3 regions of the Thioalkalivibrio sp. AKL8 genome follow, and region 3 is predicted to be linked to each of the others. Evidence: predicted binding sites of a transcription regulator. Region 3 holds the regulator's gene; each other region holds the start of a gene.

Region 1 (5,852 bases), on a different contig from region 3:
GTCAATCTGGACAACGCCCCAGAATCCTATTTCCCCGAGGACGCCCCGGCCGTCACCTTCGATCGTGAACTGCGCGAACGCTTCCCCCAGGATCAGGTGCTGGTCGGCCTGTTCACCGGAAGCGATCTGTTCGAGACGGACTTCCTGGAGCGCATCGATGCGCTGGCACAGGACATGGAGGCCGACCCGACCGTCGAACGGGTGCTGTCGGTCACCACCCTGGATCACATCCGGGCGACGGCGGACGGCTTCACGGTGGATCGTCTGGTCGACGGCCGGGCGCTGGACGAACGCACCCCGGAACAATGGCGCGAACGGGTGCTGCGCGATCGCTTCGCCCCCGGCCTGGTGGCCGGCACCGGAGGCGAGGCCCTCGCCGTGATCGTGCGCCCGCACGCCCTCGACAACAGCCTGCAACGCCTGCAACTGGAACGCCTGCTGCGCGACCGGATCGGCGCACATGACCTGGAAGACGAGCTGGCGGCCATTGCCGGACACATTGCCCTGGATGTCGCCCAGCTCCGGGCGATGGTCAAGGACCTCGCCTTCCTGGTTCCGGGCACCATGACCGTGAGCCTCCTGCTCCTGTGGTGGCTGTTCCGGCGTCCGCTGGTGGTCGTACTGTCCGCCGCCACCATCAGTGCGGTGACCGGCCCCGCGATCGCCCTACTGATCCTACTGGACCGCCCGTTCACGCTGATCTCCGCCATCCTGCCGCCGTTGCTGACGGCGCTCACGGTGGCGATGCTGATGCACTTCTTCAACGCCATGCTGCACGCCGCGCAACGCGGCCATCAGGGGCGCGCGCGCGTGGAAGCGGCGCTTGCCGCCGTGGCCCGGCCCACGTGGTTCATGGCGCTGACCACCGCGGCGGGGCTTGCCTCGCTGCAGGTCAGCAGCATCCGGCCGATCGAGACCTTTGGCCTGATCGGGGCCTTTGGCGTCCTCCTCGCCGCGGCGATTGTGCTGCTGCTGCTGCCGGCGATCATGGGACGCTGGGACCGCGGCGACTGGCTCACGCCCAAGCGCGGATTGCTCCTGCTCGACCGCGTGACCGCGCTGGCGGCACACCTGGCAATCCGCCGGGCTGGCTGGGTGCTGCTGGCCACGGCCATCCTCCTGGCCCTGGCGATCCCGCAGATCCGACACGTCGAGGTCGAGACCGATCTGTACGCCTTCTTTGACGACAACCACTCGATTACCCAGGCCACCCGCGCGGTGGAGAGCGAACTCTCCGGGGTGATGGCACTGGAGGTGGTGTTCGACGGCCCGGACTGGGACAGCCTCCAGGATCCGGGCCGACTGCAGGCGATCCAGCGCGTACAGCACTGGCTGGACCAGCGACCGGAGGTCGACTACAGCCTGTCCCTGCCGGACCTGGTCGCGGAGATGCACTGGGCCTTCAACGAGGAAGATCCGGACTACCGCCGGATCCCCGACGACCCCAACCTGGTCGCCCAGTACCTGTTCATCTACGACGGCCGCGATCTGTTCGATGCCGTGGACCGCGACTTCGAACGCAGCCGCATCCTGCTCAACCTGAACGCCCACGGCGCCCGGTCCATCAACGCGCTGATGGACGATCTGCGGGGGTATCTGGAGGCCAACCCACCGGCCGATCTCGAGTGGGACATGGCCGGCATGGCAAGGCTGTTTGCGGATCAGGAACGCCTGCTGATTCAAGGCCAGCTCCACAGCCTGTATGCCGTGGCAGCGATGATCACGCTGCTGATGCTGCTGATGTGGCGCTCCGTTCCCCTGACCCTCCTCAGCATGATCCCCAACCTGGCTCCGGTGGCGATGATCTTCGCCCTGATGGGCCTGCTGGGCATCTGGCTGGACATGGCCACGGCCATGATTGCCAGTGTCGCCATCGGGATCGCAGTGGACGACACCATCCACATCCTGCACAACTATCGCCAGCGCCGCGGGCGTGGCAGCCCGGTTGCCTGGGCCCTCGCCCGGAGCTTCCGCCGCAGCGGTCGCGCGATTACCGCCACCACCATCGTGCTGGTGGCTCAGTTCCTGCTGCTGGCGCTGTCCGACTTCCAGCCCACGGCCGCCTTTGGCTGGCTGACCGCCTTCGGGCTGATCGCGGCCCTGCTGTTCGACCTGCTGGTACTCCCCGCCATGCTGGTCGTCGCGCATCGACTGTCGCGGGCGCGTACCGCCTAGACCCGTCGCGCCCGCCAGACCCGACCGGTCTTTCGGTGTTCGCGTACCCCGCACATCACGCCCCCTCGCAAACGGCCCGTCGCCCCGGTCCTTTGCCGGTCCCAAGGGCCTCCCGTGGCCCGTTGTCGATAGGCTTTACAAGTAGCCATTTCCGGCAGGTCACTGATTTTATGGAACTTGTTGCCCATGGACCCCTGCCCATCGGCCTGAAGCCCCGAACCCACGCCAGCCTTCGTCGACCCCCTTTACAGTTCCGCCCCGAGATCGCGGGCAAACCACCCGCACACGGCGGCGAATGCAAAACCCGCCGCCAAGCCCCTTAAATATCTATCGCAACAACAATGGGTTATGAGCTATCAATTCTCAAGCCCAAGATTGGCACGGCATCTGCTTTGTAATAACTGCGACAGCAACAGACTCGGCCACCAGGCCAAACCCCGGCGATGGTTGAATCGTTTTAAATTGAGCATCAGGAGAAATACCTTGAACGCGAAAAAAGTACTTCTTGCTTCGCTCTGCGTCGGCATTTTCGCCGCAGGTGCGAGTACCGCGACGGCAGCGGAGGTGATCGACTTCGACATGAACCTCGACGCCACCGCAAACTACAGCGGATCGGTCGAAAACGTCCGCCGGATCCAGTTCGACCTGAACACTCAGACCTTCCAGTACATTCAGGACCCGAACAACCCGGTTCAGGTCGGCGATGTGTTCTATGACCGCGGGTACGGCGATGCCACGTCCTACCGAACCGTCACCAACGCGGCCGCACCCCAGTCCGGCGACATCCTTGGTAACGACTACTCCATGGGGCTCCTCTGGGACGAACTCCGCGGCGTGGTGACCGGCACCGATACAGTCGGCGGCAATTACGTCGTCAACGCCAACTACACCGCGGTAGGCACCGACAACTTCCAGCTGTTCATGTCCGGCGTGACGCCCGGTTTCGGTCAGGACTATGAAGCGGCGGCGGCACACTACAGCGCCGGCGAACAGGTCATGGAGATGGCCCTGAAGTCCGGCAACAGCATCCTGGAATTCGACAGCCAGGGCGGGGCCTTCATCGAGGGGACCTTCACCTTCGAATTCGAGGTGGTGAACGTGCTGCCGGGCTTCTGGTTTACCAGCGACGGCATCGACTTCGCCGACCTGCTGGAAGACGAAGAAGGCAATCCGACCTTCATCGTCTCCGCCTTCGCCAGCGCCGGCACCATCCAGGAACCGCCGCCGGAGACCTTCTTCGGTGACGATGCCAACAACGTGTACGGCGACACCCGCGAAGGCCAGTCCCTGTTCAGCGAAACCCAGTCCACCCACGATGGCAGCCTGCGCTTCGCAGTGCCGGAACCGGGCACCCTGGCGCTGATGGGCCTGTCCCTGCTGATCCTGGCCGGCTTCATCGGGGTCGGTGGCATCCGCCGCCGCTCCGCCTACCGCCAGGCCGCATAACCGACGCTAGAACGCTTTCTAGTCTTGATGGCCCTCCCCCCGGGGCATCGAGTTGAGGGCTCCCTTCGGGGAGCCCTTTTTTTGTTCCGCGATCCGCGGCCCGGTACTACCGCCCTCATGGACCCTAGTGCGAACCAGCCACCAACCGTCCAGTGTGCTGGTCCAATCATGGTGGGCACATCGATTGGTGGAATGATGAGCATGCGATCGAGGAGCTGGAGAAGCGTGCTGTCGGTTGCCCCCTCGTCGCCGTCCTGCAGGCTCAACGGACCGGCCGCTTCCGGCTGGAGCTCCTGCAGACGCTGTGCCCGCTCGAGTGCCTCGTCGTAGCGTCCTGTCTGCAACAGGTACAGCACCAGCGTGGTATCCACCTGCTGGGCCGAGGCCTCGCCGCCTCCGGCGGCGCGCAGCGCATCCAGACCTTCTTCCGTCTCCCCGCCCCGGAGCAGCGCCACCGCCAGCAATTCCTGGAGACCCTGCGAACCCGGGCTCGACGCCGCCGCGTCGCGCAACGCATCGATGCCGGCTTCGGAATCGCCGGCAACCAGCAGCAGTCGCCCGCGCAGCTCGGCCATGTCGGCCGGCTCGCCGGTGTAGTCACGGCTTGCCCGCTCCACGAACTGCAGGGCATCCTCCACGCGATCCTGTTCCAGATAGATCGCCGTCAGCGTACGAATGCCCTGCAGCGATCCGGGGCTCTCCTGAACATGACGATTGAGGTTGTGTTCGGACTGCTCCATGTTGCCGAGACTGCGATGAGCCAGGCCGAGGCCCAGAAGCGCCGGGCTGTAGGAGCGATTGCCGGCCAGGGCCTGCTCGAAACTCGCCCGCGCTTCGCTATGCCGCTCCTGCTCCATCAGGAGCATCCCGTCCAGATAATGCACGCCCGGATGCGACGAGCCGCCTTGCTTCAGGCCGTCGACATCCGCCCGCGCACCCTCGTAATCACCGGCATTCAGACGCACCATCGCCCGCGCCATGTGATCGCGCCCCGAGGCCGGGCGCACTTCGATGGCTCGACTGAAGGCCTCTTCCGCACCCTCGGGGTCGCCGGTGATGCGCCGATACTCGCCCAGGAGACTCCAGGCCTGTCCCAGCTCGGGCTGCAGGTCAAGGGCCCGCTCCAGGGATGCGATCGCGTGCTCGGCATCGCCCTGGGCCATCGACAGGTGGGCATGCGCCAGGGCCTGTAGCGGCTCCTGCTCGCGCTCTCCAATCTGCGCCAGCTCGCCTTCCGCCGCCTCGCGCTCGCCGACGGCCGCGAAGGCGACGGCCCGCAAGGCGTGCAGCCGCGGCCGCTCCTCCGCCGCCAGGTCCTCCGGCACCTCCTGCTCACGGATGCGCACAAGACGATCGGTCGCGAACCACGCCTCGGCCAGCGGCAACGCCACCTGAGCGTCCGGGATCCCGAGCGACTGCGCCCGCTCCAGCTGACGCAGCGCCTCCTCGGGGTTGTTCAACTGCAGGTACACCACCCCGAGCCTTTGCCGAGTGGCGGGGGCATCGGTATTCAGCTGCAGGGCATTGCGGTACTCGATGCGCGCGCCCTGGTAGTCGCCCTTCTCCTGCAGGGCCTGGGCGCGTTCGAGGTAGTCCTGTTCGCTGCCCGCCCCGATCTGGTCGCAGCCGGCCAGACCCACACCGGTGGCCAGCACCACGGCCAGGGCCAGGGGCTTCAGCCGCCCGTTCGGTATCCGGATGGGGCGGGGCCGGGCGAGCCCGGCGTCTTCTTGCATGTATCGGGTAGTCACTATGGTGCTCCTCATCTGAGCCCGTACTTGTCGAGCAGGCCGTAGAGCGTTGGACGGGTAATGCCGAGAGTGTCGGCTGCCTGGGCGATGTTGCCGTTCGTGCGCCCCATCGCCTTGATTACGGATTGATATTCGGCCCGGTCACGGGCCTCGCGCAGGCGCTCCGGCGGCGGATCCTGATCCCGGTCCTGCAAGCCGAGATCTTCCGCGGTCACCAGATTGCCGTCGGCCATGATTACGGCGCGCCGGATCAGGTTCTCCATCTCGCGCACGTTGCCGGGCCAGCTGTGGCCCTCGATCGCCCGCAGCGCATCGGCAGTGAAGCCGCGGCGGGGTTTGCCCTGCTCGCGGGCGAAGCGTTCCAGAAGCGCATGCGCCAACAGGGTTGCGTCACCCTGACGTTCGCGTACCGGGGGGATGTCGATGGCGATCTCGCTAATGCGATAGAACAGGTCCTCGCGAAAATCGCCCGAGCGGATC
Region 2 (5,852 bases), on a different contig from region 3:
CCACCGGCGGCACCACGACCGCGGCAGTATTGCGCAGGCGCCGGGCCCAGGCCCCGGGATCTGCCCCGGGGCGCGGCTGGGGCCTGGCCGCAATGGTGGTGGCCTTCCGGGCCACGGGCCGGGTGGGCGACGCGTCGGCCGCCGGGCGTTCGCGCCCGGAGCCAAAGGTCAGGGTGCGGTCGAGAATGGCACTCATCGCGAAATCCTCTTGAATCGTTTGTTCGGGGGTCAGTCGGGCAACGCGTCAGGACGCGAGCGCCTTGATGTCCAGGCTGTCGAGATAGGCCTGCGGGTTCTCCGGGTCGAAGACCTTGCCGTCGAAGAACGTTTCCTTGCCGCGCGAGGTGGACTCGGGGATGTCGGCGCCGTCGATGCCGAGCGCCTCGGCGGCCTCGCGCCAGATGTCCTCGCGGTTCACCTCGTCCACCAGCGCCGGCATGTCCAGGTCCGGCGGCAGATAGCCCCAGCGGATGTCCTCGGTGAGGAACCACAAGTCGTGGCTCTTGAACGGGTAGGAGGCCTGGTCCTTCCAGTAGCGCATCTGGTCGGGGTGATCCTCGACCACGCGTCCGGTGCCGTAGTCGAAGTTCCCCTGCATGCGGTCGATGATGTCGCCGTACGGGGCGTGGATGTAGCGCCGGCGCGAGCAGATCTCGGCGACCTCCTCCTTGTTCACCGGGTCCTCGCAGTACATCTGCGCCTCCATCACCGCCATGGTCAGGGCGCGCGCCGCGTTCGGATGAGCCTCCACCCAGTCGGCACGCATGCCCAGCGCCTTCTCCGGGTGGTTGTGCCACAGTTCGCCGGTGGTGTTGGCGGTGTAGCCGATGCCCTGATTGATCAGCTGCATGTTCCACGGCTCGCAGACACAAAAGGTGTCCATGGACCCGACGCGCATGTTGGCAACCATCTGCGCCGGCGGGACCACGATGGTGGCGATGTCGCGGTCCGGATCGATCCCGCCGGCGGCCATCCAGTAGCGGATCCACAGATCATGGGTCCCGCCCGGGAAGGTCATCGCCGCACGAATGTCGTCACCGCCGGCGGCCTTCTCGGCCAGGGCGCCCTTGAACTCCGTGGTGTCGGTGCCGACCTTCAGGTCCGCGTACTCGTCCCCGACCGAGATGCACTGCCCGGCCAGGTTCAGTCGCGCGAGGATCGTCATCGGCGTGCCCCGGCGATGGATCAGGTAGGGCATTGGCGTGAGGATGTGCGAGCCATCGATTCCGCCGCGTTGCGACCCCAGATCCAGGTTGTCGCGCACCGTGCCCCAGGAGGACTGCTTCAGCACCTGCACATCGGGCATGCCGTGAGCGGCGAAAAAGCCCTTCTCCAACGCAATGAACAGCGGTGCGGCATCCGTCAGAGCGATGAAGCCGAGCTTCGCCTCGGTGGTCTCCGGCTTGCCATTGCCGGCCTTCGCATAGCCCCAGGGCGCCGCGCCCGAAAGGCCCATTGCCGTGGCGCCGATTCCGGCGGCCATGCCGCCCAGGAAACGCCGGCGCGACAGGCCGGAGGTGTTCTTCGTGTCGTTCGTTTGATCGGTCATTACGGGTTCACTCCCCTTGTCAGCAAACACATCCCAAAAACGAAAAAAGGCGTCGCATCAGCCCGGCCGCTTGTGCAGCCGGGTGATGGACGCCTTTGTCCAGTCTCACGGGAGCCCCGGTCATCGGGTCTCCCTGTTGTCAGGCGACGAACCGCCGTTGGCTCGTCTTGCCCATCCTCCTGCAGGAGGTGTGCCAATTAGCCGTTGCTAGGCGACCCTGCGGGAAACAATCGCCACGTGGCGCGGAAAAATCGGATGGTTTCGAACACCGGGTCGAACGCTTGCGGGAAGCCCGAAGTCCGGAAGACAATCCCTGAGGCACCAGCCTGGGGCGCACTTGCGGTGCAGTTGACCTGCAATAGTGCGCTGCCAGAGGGCGACCTAACCCGCCGTAGGAGCCGCCTTGGCGGCGAAGCCCCTGCCCGCGCCGGACTTTGGCAGGGGCTTCGCCGCCAAGGCGGCTCCTACAGGCCCTTCCCCAGCAGGTCAGACATGGCGACGGTCGCCTCGGCCACCTCGGCCAGACGCCGGTTCTGGTTCATCGCAGTCTGGCGCAGGAGCTTGTAGGCCTGGTCCTCCGTCAGGCCGCGATGCTGGATTAGCAGTGCCTTGGCTCGCTCAATCGTCTTGCGCTCGGCCAAGGCCTGGCGCGCCGCCTGCAGCTCGTCCTCCACCGACTGCAGACGACTGGCCTGGCGTTGCACCAGGTCCATCACCGAATGTCCGACGATCGGCACATTGAGCGGGTTATCGCCGCCCACGCCGTCGGAATCCAGCCCCTCGGGCGCACCGAAAAACACCGCATACGGCACGCTGTCGCGCAACTCCGACTCGGCCAATTGCGCGATACGGTCACGCACCGCACCCAGGTCCGCGCGATCCGCCACGATGCGCGCGGAGCAGCACTCGTTCAGGTGCATCTCCAGCCGATCCTCGATCTCCTTCATCGCGTCGATACGCGCAGTCGTGCAGGCAAACCACGCCTCGGCCCGGGCCGGGGCCGGCTGGCCATCGGTCTGGGTGCAGGCCTGACGGCGCAGGCGCTCGACCTCGGCGGCGAAGCTCGCGCCCTGTAATTGACGCCAGGCGCCGCAGGCCGATTCCGGGGCAAACTCCGAGAAGATGCGAAACGAACGTTCCTGGGCATCGATACGGTGTAACAGGGCCTGGCGCAGCTCGCCGTCAAACACGCCCTGGCCAAAGCCCGCAGCACCGATCGCGCGTTCCTGACCCGCAAGCTCCTTGCCCTGCATGAAGTTCAAAAGAGCGACCAACGCACCGGAGACCTCCGGGTCGGTAGCCGAGTCCGCAGCCTCGAATACCACGCCCAGAAGCGAACGGATCAGTTCGCTGAAGCCGCGCATCGCCTCCATTGGCGAAAGCGTGCGCTCGTTGACCTCCTCGCGCAGGCTGGGCAGCCCGGACAGTCCGTGCAAGGCCAGTGCCATGCGTCCCAGCAACCGGCCGCGTGCATGGGCACAGGCCCCCGGCTGTAACCAGCCATCAAGGTGTTCGCGAAAGGCCGCCGCCGTGGTGTCGGATTCGGTTCGATACTGCCCCAGCTCCTCGGCATAACGCTGGCCAGCCGAGCCGATCCAGAGGCTGGAAGCGCCGCGTTCACGCTGCAGTTGATGCACCAGGGCACGGATGCGCCCGACCAGTTGCACGGCCTCCAGCAGGCGCTCCAGGCTCACTACCTCGCATTTGCGCGAGGCGACCAGGAAATCGCCAATAGCCTCTTCATACGAAACGCTCGGGGACGGGGTATTCTGGGGGAGATTCTGACTCATGCTCATGATCCGCGGATGCCTCGCGGAACAAACAAGCACGCGATGTGCCAGTTCGGGGCACTGGCAGGGGCGGGAGATCAGAACGAGCGGGGGATCACACCCCCGCCCGCGAGCAACGATGAACGATCAGAAGCTCATCGAGCGGTCGAACTCGGCGACGGCCTGCACGTACTGGCCCATGCCGGCCATCTCGGCGTTCGGCAGGAAGTTGTGTTCGCCGACGTCGCGGCCCTTGGCGCAGGCCTCGCAGGCCCAGAACGGGACGCCTTCACTGACCAGTGAATCGACGATGTCCTTCATTGCCGGCATGTTGTGGCCGACGATCTTGTCGTAGACATTGCGGTTGGCGATGTTCACGGCCTCGCCCTGCAGCCAGACGGTCACGTCATGGCCCTGCTGCTTGGCCACGTTGGCGGCGATCATGCCGAGCGTCGCACGGGTGGGGTCGTCGGTACCGGCGGTGACAGCAACAATAAAGCGCATGGGGTTCTCCTGAGTGCTTGAAACGTGCTGCAACCGTAGCGGCAGGCACGCCCGGCGTCGATTTCCCACAAGCCGCGGAGAAACACTCGGATCAGGGCCTGCCCCTCGCCGTAACGCTGGTCCGGTAGAGCTTGAAGGCCATCAGCAGCCAGGGGATGGCGTGCATGACCAGGTCGAGGATGTCCCACAACCGGTTCAGCTCGCCGGCCAACAGCCAGCGCAGCTTCTCCGCGACATGCGGCTCGGGGATCCAGGGGGCCAGGCCCAGCGTGGCCACCAGCAGGGCAAACAGCCACAGCGGTGCGCGATCGACCCAGCGTACGAAGGCTTTCATCGCGCGCATCCTACCCAAGGCCCGCGCACGGCGCAGCCCGTTCTTGCCGGTAACGGGGCCGCCTTCTACACTTTTGCCTGCTTCAGGGGGGCGCGACGCGGCAGGCCCGGGAACCCCCTGGCCTCACCACCGCGGTCCGCAGTAGCCGCCCGGTCCGGAAGACCATCATGGAAGCCCTGCTCGTCTCCACCGTCATCGTCGCCATCGCCGAGATGGGCGACAAGACCCAACTCCTCGCGCTGCTCCTGATCTGCCGCTACCAGCAGACCTGGCCCATCATCTGGGGCATCGTGGTGGCGACCCTGGCCAATCACTTCCTCGCCGCGCTGGCCGGCGTCTGGATCGGCGCCAGCGTGCCGGACGAGTGGCTGCGCTGGGGGCTGGGGCTCGGGTTCATCGTCATGGCCGCCTGGGTGCTGGTGCCGGATAGCGAGGACGAGCTGCCCGCCCCCTCGAAACACGGCGTGTTCTGGACCACCACGGTGCTGTTCTTCCTGGTCGAGATGGGCGACAAGACGCAGGTGGCTACCGCCGCGCTGGCCGCGACCTTCGACAGCCTGGTGCTCGTGGTGATCGGCTCCACCATCGGCATGGTCGTGGCCAATGCCCCGGTCGTATGGCTGGGCCAGCGTTTCGCCTGTCACCTGCCGCTGCGGCTGCTACGCGCGCTCGCGGCTCTGCTGTTCTTCGCCCTGGGCCTCGGAGTCCTGCTCGCCTGGGTCTGACTCCGAGCGCAGCATCTTCTGTCCCAGCCAGATGCGCCGCACCAGGCGCGGCAGCAACAGCAGCAATGCCAGCACCGCGAGCAGCGCCAGACCCAGTTGCACCCCGCTGTCGGCACCACTGGCCACCTCGCGGGTGGCATGCCCCAGCCAGGCATAGGCGAACAGGCCCGGGATCAGCGCCACCACCGTCGTCAGTGCAAACACGGGCAGCGGCAGGCGCACCAGTCCCAGGGCATAGTTGGTGGGCGCAAACGGAAACACCGGCACCAGCCGGGTCAGGGCCACCACGCGCCAGCCCTCGGCCTCTACATCCTCGCGCAGCCGGGTACTGCGCGGCCCCATGCGCGGGACCAGCCAGGGCTGCAGCCAGGTACGGGCCAGCATGAAGGCGATGACCGCCGCCACGGTGGCCGCCAGCAGACTAAGGGCGCCACCGGTGAAGGGACCGAACAAGGCCCCGCCCAGCAGGATCCAGAAGGTGCTGGGCAGCGGGAACAGGGCCAGCACGACAAACGCCAGCACGAATACCAGGTAGGCCCCAGGGCCCCAGCTAAGCAGCCAGACCTCCAGCTCGCCCAGCGGAACGCCGAGGCTGGGCCACTCGGTGGTCAACAGGATCCACGCCAGCGAGATCCCGAACAGGATCGCCGCGACCGTCAGCCAGCGCTTGTGGTGTCGAATCCTCATGTCACCCCGTCAGCCCTCATTACCGGGGCCTTGGCCGTTGCCACGCAGGCGATCCAGACGCTCCGCCAGCGCGCGCTCGGTACCATCCCGGCGCGGACTATAGAAGCGCGCTTCTTCCAGCCCTTCGGGCAGATAGACCTGTCCGCGCGCAAACCCGTCCGGTTCGTCGTGGTCGTAGCGATACCCGGCACCGAAGCCCTCGGCACGCATCAGCTCGGTCGGGGCATTGCGCAGGTGCAGGGGCACGCCCGCGCTGCCGCTGTCACGGATCGCGGCCCGCGCGC
Region 3 (5,852 bases):
CCGGCGACGACGGCGAACTGAGCCATCGTCTGCGCGGCACCCGCCTGCGCGAGTTTGGACGTGACGGCCCCCAATGGGTGGACGACCCGGACCTCGACCTGTTCGCCGAAGGCGGTATCGAATGGCGCTGGACTGCCCCCGCCGCACTGCATCAACCGGCCGCCGTGACCCTGGACCTGGTGGGCCCCACCCACGGCGTACAGCCGCCCCGCGGCGAACGCGTAGAGACCATCATCGATTCGCGGGATGTTCGCGTCGCCACCGACACCATGGTCGCCACTTCGGATGCCCTTTCCACCCTGAACCAGCCGGGCCTGTTCCAGCGCGGCACCGGTCTGCGCGTGGACTCGCGAGGGGATACCATAGAGTTGTTCCATGACGTGTACTCGCTCTACAGCGAGACGAGCGAGGAGGATCCCGCGCATGACCCCGAATCCCCATAGCCTTCGCCACCGTCCGGGCCAACCGGGTGCCCGCCTGGCGGCGCTCCTGCTGCTAGCCCTGCTGGCCACGCCCGCGCTCGCCCAGCAGGGCTCGGCGGGCCCGGCACTGCCGGTGGAGATCACTGCCGACCGCGCGGAGATGGACGAACGCCAGGGGCTGGGGACCTACACCGGCGACGTGATCGTAATCCGCGGCGACATGACCCTGGAGGCCGACAAGGTCTACGTGCGCACCCGCGATCGCCGCCCCTACGAAATGGAGGCCCACGGCGAGCCGGCACGCCTGGAATCACCCGATCCGGAAACCGGAGAGATGCGCATTGCCACCGCCCTGCGCATCGACTACCTGCTGAACGAGGACCGCATGATCCTCACCGACCAGGCCCATGTGATCACCACCAGCGAGGAGGCGCGCGGCAAGCGCATCACCTACGACCTGACGACCGACGTGATCGAGGCCGAACGCGGCGAAGGCGACAGCGAGCGCGTGCGCATCACCATCCAGCCGCGCGACGACGAATGAACGCCACCGCCCCCAGCCCATCCGCCACACCGGCACAAACCAACGACCGCCTGATCGGACGCGAGCTGACCAAGCGCTACGGCCAGCGCACGGTGCTGGACCAGGTGGACGTCGACCTCGCGCCCGGCGAGGTGGTCGGCCTGCTGGGCCCGAACGGGGCCGGCAAAACCACCTGCTTCTACAGCCTGGTCGGGCTGATCCGTCCCAATGCCGGGCGCATCACCCTGGGCGAGCGCGACATCACCCGCGCCCCCATCCACGTACGCGCGCGCGCCGGCCTCGGCTACCTGCCGCAGGAGGCCTCGATCTTTCGCCGCCTGAGCGTGTGGGACAACCTGCAGGCCGTGCTCGAGCTGCGCCCCGGGCTGGATCGCCACGAGCGCCGCCGCATTGGCGACGCCCTGATCGAGGAGTTTCAGCTCGAGACCGTGCGCCACAGCCCGGGCATCGCGCTGTCCGGTGGGGAGCGTCGCCGGGCCGAGATCGCCCGCGCCCTCGCCGGGGATCCGCAGTTCATCTGCCTGGACGAGCCCTTCGCCGGGGTGGATCCGATCTCGGTGGGCGACATCCAGGACGTGATTCGGCATCTCGCCCAGCGCGGCATCGGCGTACTGATCTCCGATCACAACGTGCGCGAGACCCTCGGCATCTGCCACAGGGCCTATATTCTGAGCGAGGGACGCCTGCTGGCCGCCGGTACACCGGACGAGCTGCTGGCCGATCCCCAGGTGCGCCGGGTCTATCTCGGCGAGAACTTCCGCCTGTGAAAGCGCCCCACATGCGGCCCGGTCGGTGCACAAACCACAAGGCAGGCTTTAAGATTCCACCAATGCCCACCCTCGCTCCGAATACGCGATGCTGAAACCCGGCCTGAATCTGCAGCTGGGTCAGACGCTGACCATGACCCCGCAACTGCAGCAGGCGATCCGCCTGTTGCAGCTGTCCACGCTCGAGCTCCAGGTGGAGATCCAGCAGGCGCTGGAGAGCAACCCCATGCTCGAACAGGTCGAGGACGAAGAGGCCGAGGCCGACACCGAGCGCCTGAACCAGGACGGCGAGCTGGTGGAAGGCGATCGCATGGAGGCCACCACCACCAGCGATGACGTGATCCCCGAGGAACTGACCACCGACAGCCGCTGGGACGACATCTACGAACCGGCCCCGACACCCAACAAGGGCGTGGATGACCGCGACCCGCTGGAAAACACCAGCGACGACGACGGCGAGGGCCTGCAGGATCACCTGCTGTGGCAGCTGCATCTGAGCCATCTGACACCGCGCGACCAGCGCATCGGGGCGGCCCTGATTGACGCCATCAGCCCCGACGGCTATCTCGAGGGTGACCTGGAAACCCTGGCCGAGACCATCAGCCGAGGCGAGGATGAAACCGTCGGCGTCGACGAGGTCGAGGCAGTGCTCCACTGGATTCAGCAGTGCGACCCGCTGGGGGTCGGCGCGCGCAACCTGCGGGAGTGCCTGGAGATCCAGCTACGCGAACTGGCCCCGGACGCCCCGGCCCGCGAGGCCGCACGGGCGATCCTGGAACACGGCATGGACAGCCTGGGCAAGCGCGACTACAAGGCCCTGCAGCGCCAGTCCGGCGTACGCGACCCGGACGAACTGGCCCGCGCACTGGATCTGATCCGCACCCTGAACCCGCGCCCCGGCGCACAGATCAGCTCCGCCACCTCGGAATACGTGGTCCCGGATGTCTACGTGCGCCACACCACCGAGGGCTGGCGCGTGGATCTAAACCCGGAGATCGCACCGCGCATCCGCATCAACGACCTCTACGCCGGCATGGTGCGCCAGGTCTCGGATGCCCGCGACAGCGCCTTTATGCGCGATCAGCTGCAGGAGGCACGCTGGTTCCTGAAGAGCCTGCACAGCCGCAACGACACCCTGCTGCGGGTCGCCGAGGCGATCGTCCACCGCCAGCAGGGCTTTCTCGAGCATGGCGACGTCGCGATGCAGCCATTGATCCTGCGCGACATTGCCGAGACCCTGGAGATGCACGAATCGACCATCTCGCGGGTTACCACGCAGAAATACATGCACACCCCGCGCGGGGTCTTCGAGTTCAAGTATTTCTTCTCCAGCCATGTCGGCACGAACGATGGCGGCGAGTGTTCCGCCACCGCCATCCGTGCCATGATTCGCGAATTGATTGGCGACGAACCCCCGAACAAGCCGCTCAGCGATGCCCGGCTCGCCCAGGTCCTGTCGGACCGGGGCATCAACGTAGCGCGCCGCACCGTGGCCAAGTACCGCGAGGCGATGCACATCCCTTCATCCAGCGAACGCCGGCAGATGGCCTCGATGCCCACCGGCAGCAAGTAACCAAGGAGTCCTGACCATGCAGATCAACCTGACCGGCCACCACGTGGACATCACCGACGCCCTGCGCGACTACGTCAACGAGAAATTCGCGAAGCTGGAGCGCCACTTCGACAAGGTCATCGACGTCCACGTCGTGCTGACCCACGAGAAGACCCGGAATCAGCACAACCAGGCCGAAGCGAATCTCCAGGTCAGCGGCAATCACATCCACGCCGAGGCCTCTCACGAGGACATGTATGCCGCAATCGACGCGCTGATCGACAAAGTCGACCGTCAGCTGATCAAGCACAAGGAAAAGGTCAAGGACCACCACCGCGCCGAAGGTGCCCAGCGCAACCGCGAGCAGGCCTCCTGATCCATGACGATTGCCGAGTTGATCACCTCCGAGCGCATTGGCCTGCAACCCGAGTGCTCCAGCCAGAAACGGGCCCTGGAGGCCCTGGCGGACCTCCTCGCCGGCGGAGGTGACGGCACGGGACCAGGAAGCAATGCGATCTTCGAGGCCCTGTCCGCACGCGAAAAACTCGGATCCACCGGTCTCGGCCATGGGGTTGCGATTCCCCATGGCCGCCTGGCCGATCTCGAGGCGCCGCGCGTGGCCGTGCTGCGCCTGGAAAAGGGCGTCGACTTCGACGCCATGGATCACGAGCCGGTCGATATCCTGATCGCACTGCTGGTCCCGGAGGCCGCCACCGGCGACCACCTCGACCTGCTGGCCCAACTCGCCCGCGGCCTGTCGCAGCCAGACACCATCGGAGCGCTGCGCCGGGCCGGGGATGCGACGGCCCTGGAACAGGAACTCGTGCGCCGCTTCAGCGAGGACTAAGCCCGTGGAACCCGCCTCCAGCCGCGATTCCGGCGCGCAGCGTCTGCCATGAACGAGGCGCTGGGAGAAGGCGGGATCGCCCGCGACATCAACGTGGAGAGCCTGATCCAGGCCATGGGAAACCGCCTGGATCTTCGCTTCGTGCACGGCGAACATGCAGCACCCGACCGCAAGCTGGTCGGCGACGACGGGGACGACCTGCCGCTGGCCGGCCATCTCAACCTGATCCGGCCCAACCGCATCCAGATCATCGGCGACTTCGAGGCCCGCTACATCTCCAGCCTCAGCGCCACCCAGTGCAACGACCTGATCCTGGAGATGGCCCGCACCGGGACCACCGCGGTGATCTTCGCCGAGGACACCTGTCCGTTCTCGGAGATGCCCGACGCCCCGCAGGAGGCGCTGCCGCTGATCCTGTGCTCCAGCACCAGCAGTCACGAGATCATCTCGCTGCTGCGCTATTTCCTGCAGCAGCGCCTGGCCCATTTCGAGGTGCGCCACGGCGTGTTCATGGAGATCCTCGGGATCGGGGTGCTGATCAGCGGCGCCTCCAGCGTCGGCAAGAGCGAGGTCGCACTGGAACTGATCTCGCGCGGGCATCGCCTGATCGCCGACGATGCCCCGGAGTTCGCGCGCATTGCGCCCGACATCGTCCGCGGCCACTGCCCGGCCCTGCTCCAGGACCTGCTCGAGGTGCGCGGTCTTGGGGTACTCAACATCCGCGCCATGTATGGCGATTCCGCGATCAAGGGCGGCAAGTACCTGCGCCTGATCATCGACCTGCGCGATCATGGCGAACCCTCGCCGGTCCCCGATGACCGGCTGAACGGGCGCCGCGGCGAGATCGATATCCTCGGCCTGCGCGTCCCCTTGATCAGCCTGCCGATCGCGCCGGGGCGCAACATCGCGGTGATGATCGAGGCGGCCGTGCGCAACCACATGCTGCACATGCAGGGCTATATCGCTGGCGACGACCTGCGCGCACGCCAGCGCCGCCAGATGAGCGGCGAGACGGAGGAGCCGCCCTACCATCGCGCGGTGCCCGCCACTACGGTCCCCAACCCGGACCCGGAGGGCTGAATCGGCCATGCGCCTGCTAATCGTCAGTGGCCTGTCCGGGTCCGGCAAGACCGTGGCCCTGCACACCCTGGAGGATGCCGGCTACTTCTGCGTCGACAACCTCCCGCTGCCGCTGCTGCCGGACCTGATCGATCAGGTCCGGCAGGGCCACTACGACACCGAGACCGACCGCCATCTGGCCGTGGGCGTGGATGTGCGCAGCGGCCTGGAGGCCCTGGAGGGGTTCTCCGATCTCCTGGCGCAACTACGGGCGGACGGGGTGCAGGTGGAGGTCCTGTTCCTGCAGGCGGCCAGCGAGGTGCTGCTGCGGCGCTACCACCTGACCCGCCGGCGCCACCCGCTGGCGCGCGACGGCGTGCCACTGGTCGAGGCCATCGACCGCGAACGCGAGTGGCTGGGCCATGTGGCCGCGGAGGCCGACCTGACGGTCGACACCTCGCGCCTGTCGATGCACGATCTGGCCCGCACCCTGCGCGACCGCATCGGCGAGCGCGGGGAACACGAACTATCCCTGCAGTTCCAGTCTTTCGGCTTCAAACACGGCGCGCCGCTGGATTCCGACTTCGTGTTCGACGTGCGCTGCTTGCCCAATCCGCACTACGAAAGCGATCTGGCCGCCCTGACCGGTCGCGACCCGCCC

What was found. Region 3 encodes sigma-54, which starts transcription at its own class of promoters, with help from an activator protein. Its sites were predicted from a motif close to TGGCANGNTNCNTGCTT; they were not measured.
Region 1: a site for sigma-54 is predicted at 2,552-2,568, ahead of G335_RS0100120 (PEP-CTERM sorting domain-containing protein). Genes of this name have one in related genera too.
Region 2: a site for sigma-54 is predicted at 3,373-3,389, ahead of G335_RS0108680 (nitrate regulatory protein). Genes of this name have one in related genera too.

Annotation. Positions count from the first base shown of each region.
Region 1 is NZ_AQYF01000001.1:21,414-27,265, reverse strand. Features, by position in the region: gene G335_RS0100125 (RND family transporter) at 1-2,175, shown strand, start outside; gene G335_RS0100120 (PEP-CTERM sorting domain-containing protein) at 2,659-3,621, shown strand; gene G335_RS13460 (tetratricopeptide repeat protein) at 3,603-5,372, opposite strand; gene prsR (PEP-CTERM-box response regulator transcription factor) at 5,384-5,852, opposite strand, start outside.
Region 2 is NZ_AQYF01000008.1:285,246-291,097, forward strand. Features, by position in the region: gene ntrB (nitrate ABC transporter permease) at 1-196, opposite strand, end outside; gene G335_RS0108675 (CmpA/NrtA family ABC transporter substrate-binding protein) at 245-1,549, opposite strand; gene G335_RS0108680 (nitrate regulatory protein) at 2,014-3,339, opposite strand; gene G335_RS0108685 (DsrE family protein) at 3,466-3,822, opposite strand; gene G335_RS0108690 (hypothetical protein) at 3,914-4,156, opposite strand; gene G335_RS0108695 (TMEM165/GDT1 family protein) at 4,324-4,881, shown strand; gene G335_RS0108700 (TVP38/TMEM64 family protein) at 4,816-5,568, opposite strand; gene G335_RS0108705 (replication-associated recombination protein A) at 5,578-5,852, opposite strand, start outside.
Region 3 is NZ_AQYF01000007.1:81,057-86,908, forward strand. Features, by position in the region: gene lptC (LPS export ABC transporter periplasmic protein LptC) at 1-443, shown strand, start outside; gene lptA (lipopolysaccharide transport periplasmic protein LptA) at 424-966, shown strand; gene lptB (LPS export ABC transporter ATP-binding protein) at 963-1,733, shown strand; gene G335_RS0106090 (RNA polymerase factor sigma-54) at 1,822-3,306, shown strand; gene hpf (ribosome hibernation-promoting factor, HPF/YfiA family) at 3,323-3,661, shown strand; gene G335_RS0106100 (PTS sugar transporter subunit IIA) at 3,665-4,132, shown strand; gene hprK (HPr(Ser) kinase/phosphatase) at 4,181-5,212, shown strand; gene rapZ (RNase adapter RapZ) at 5,220-5,852, shown strand, end outside.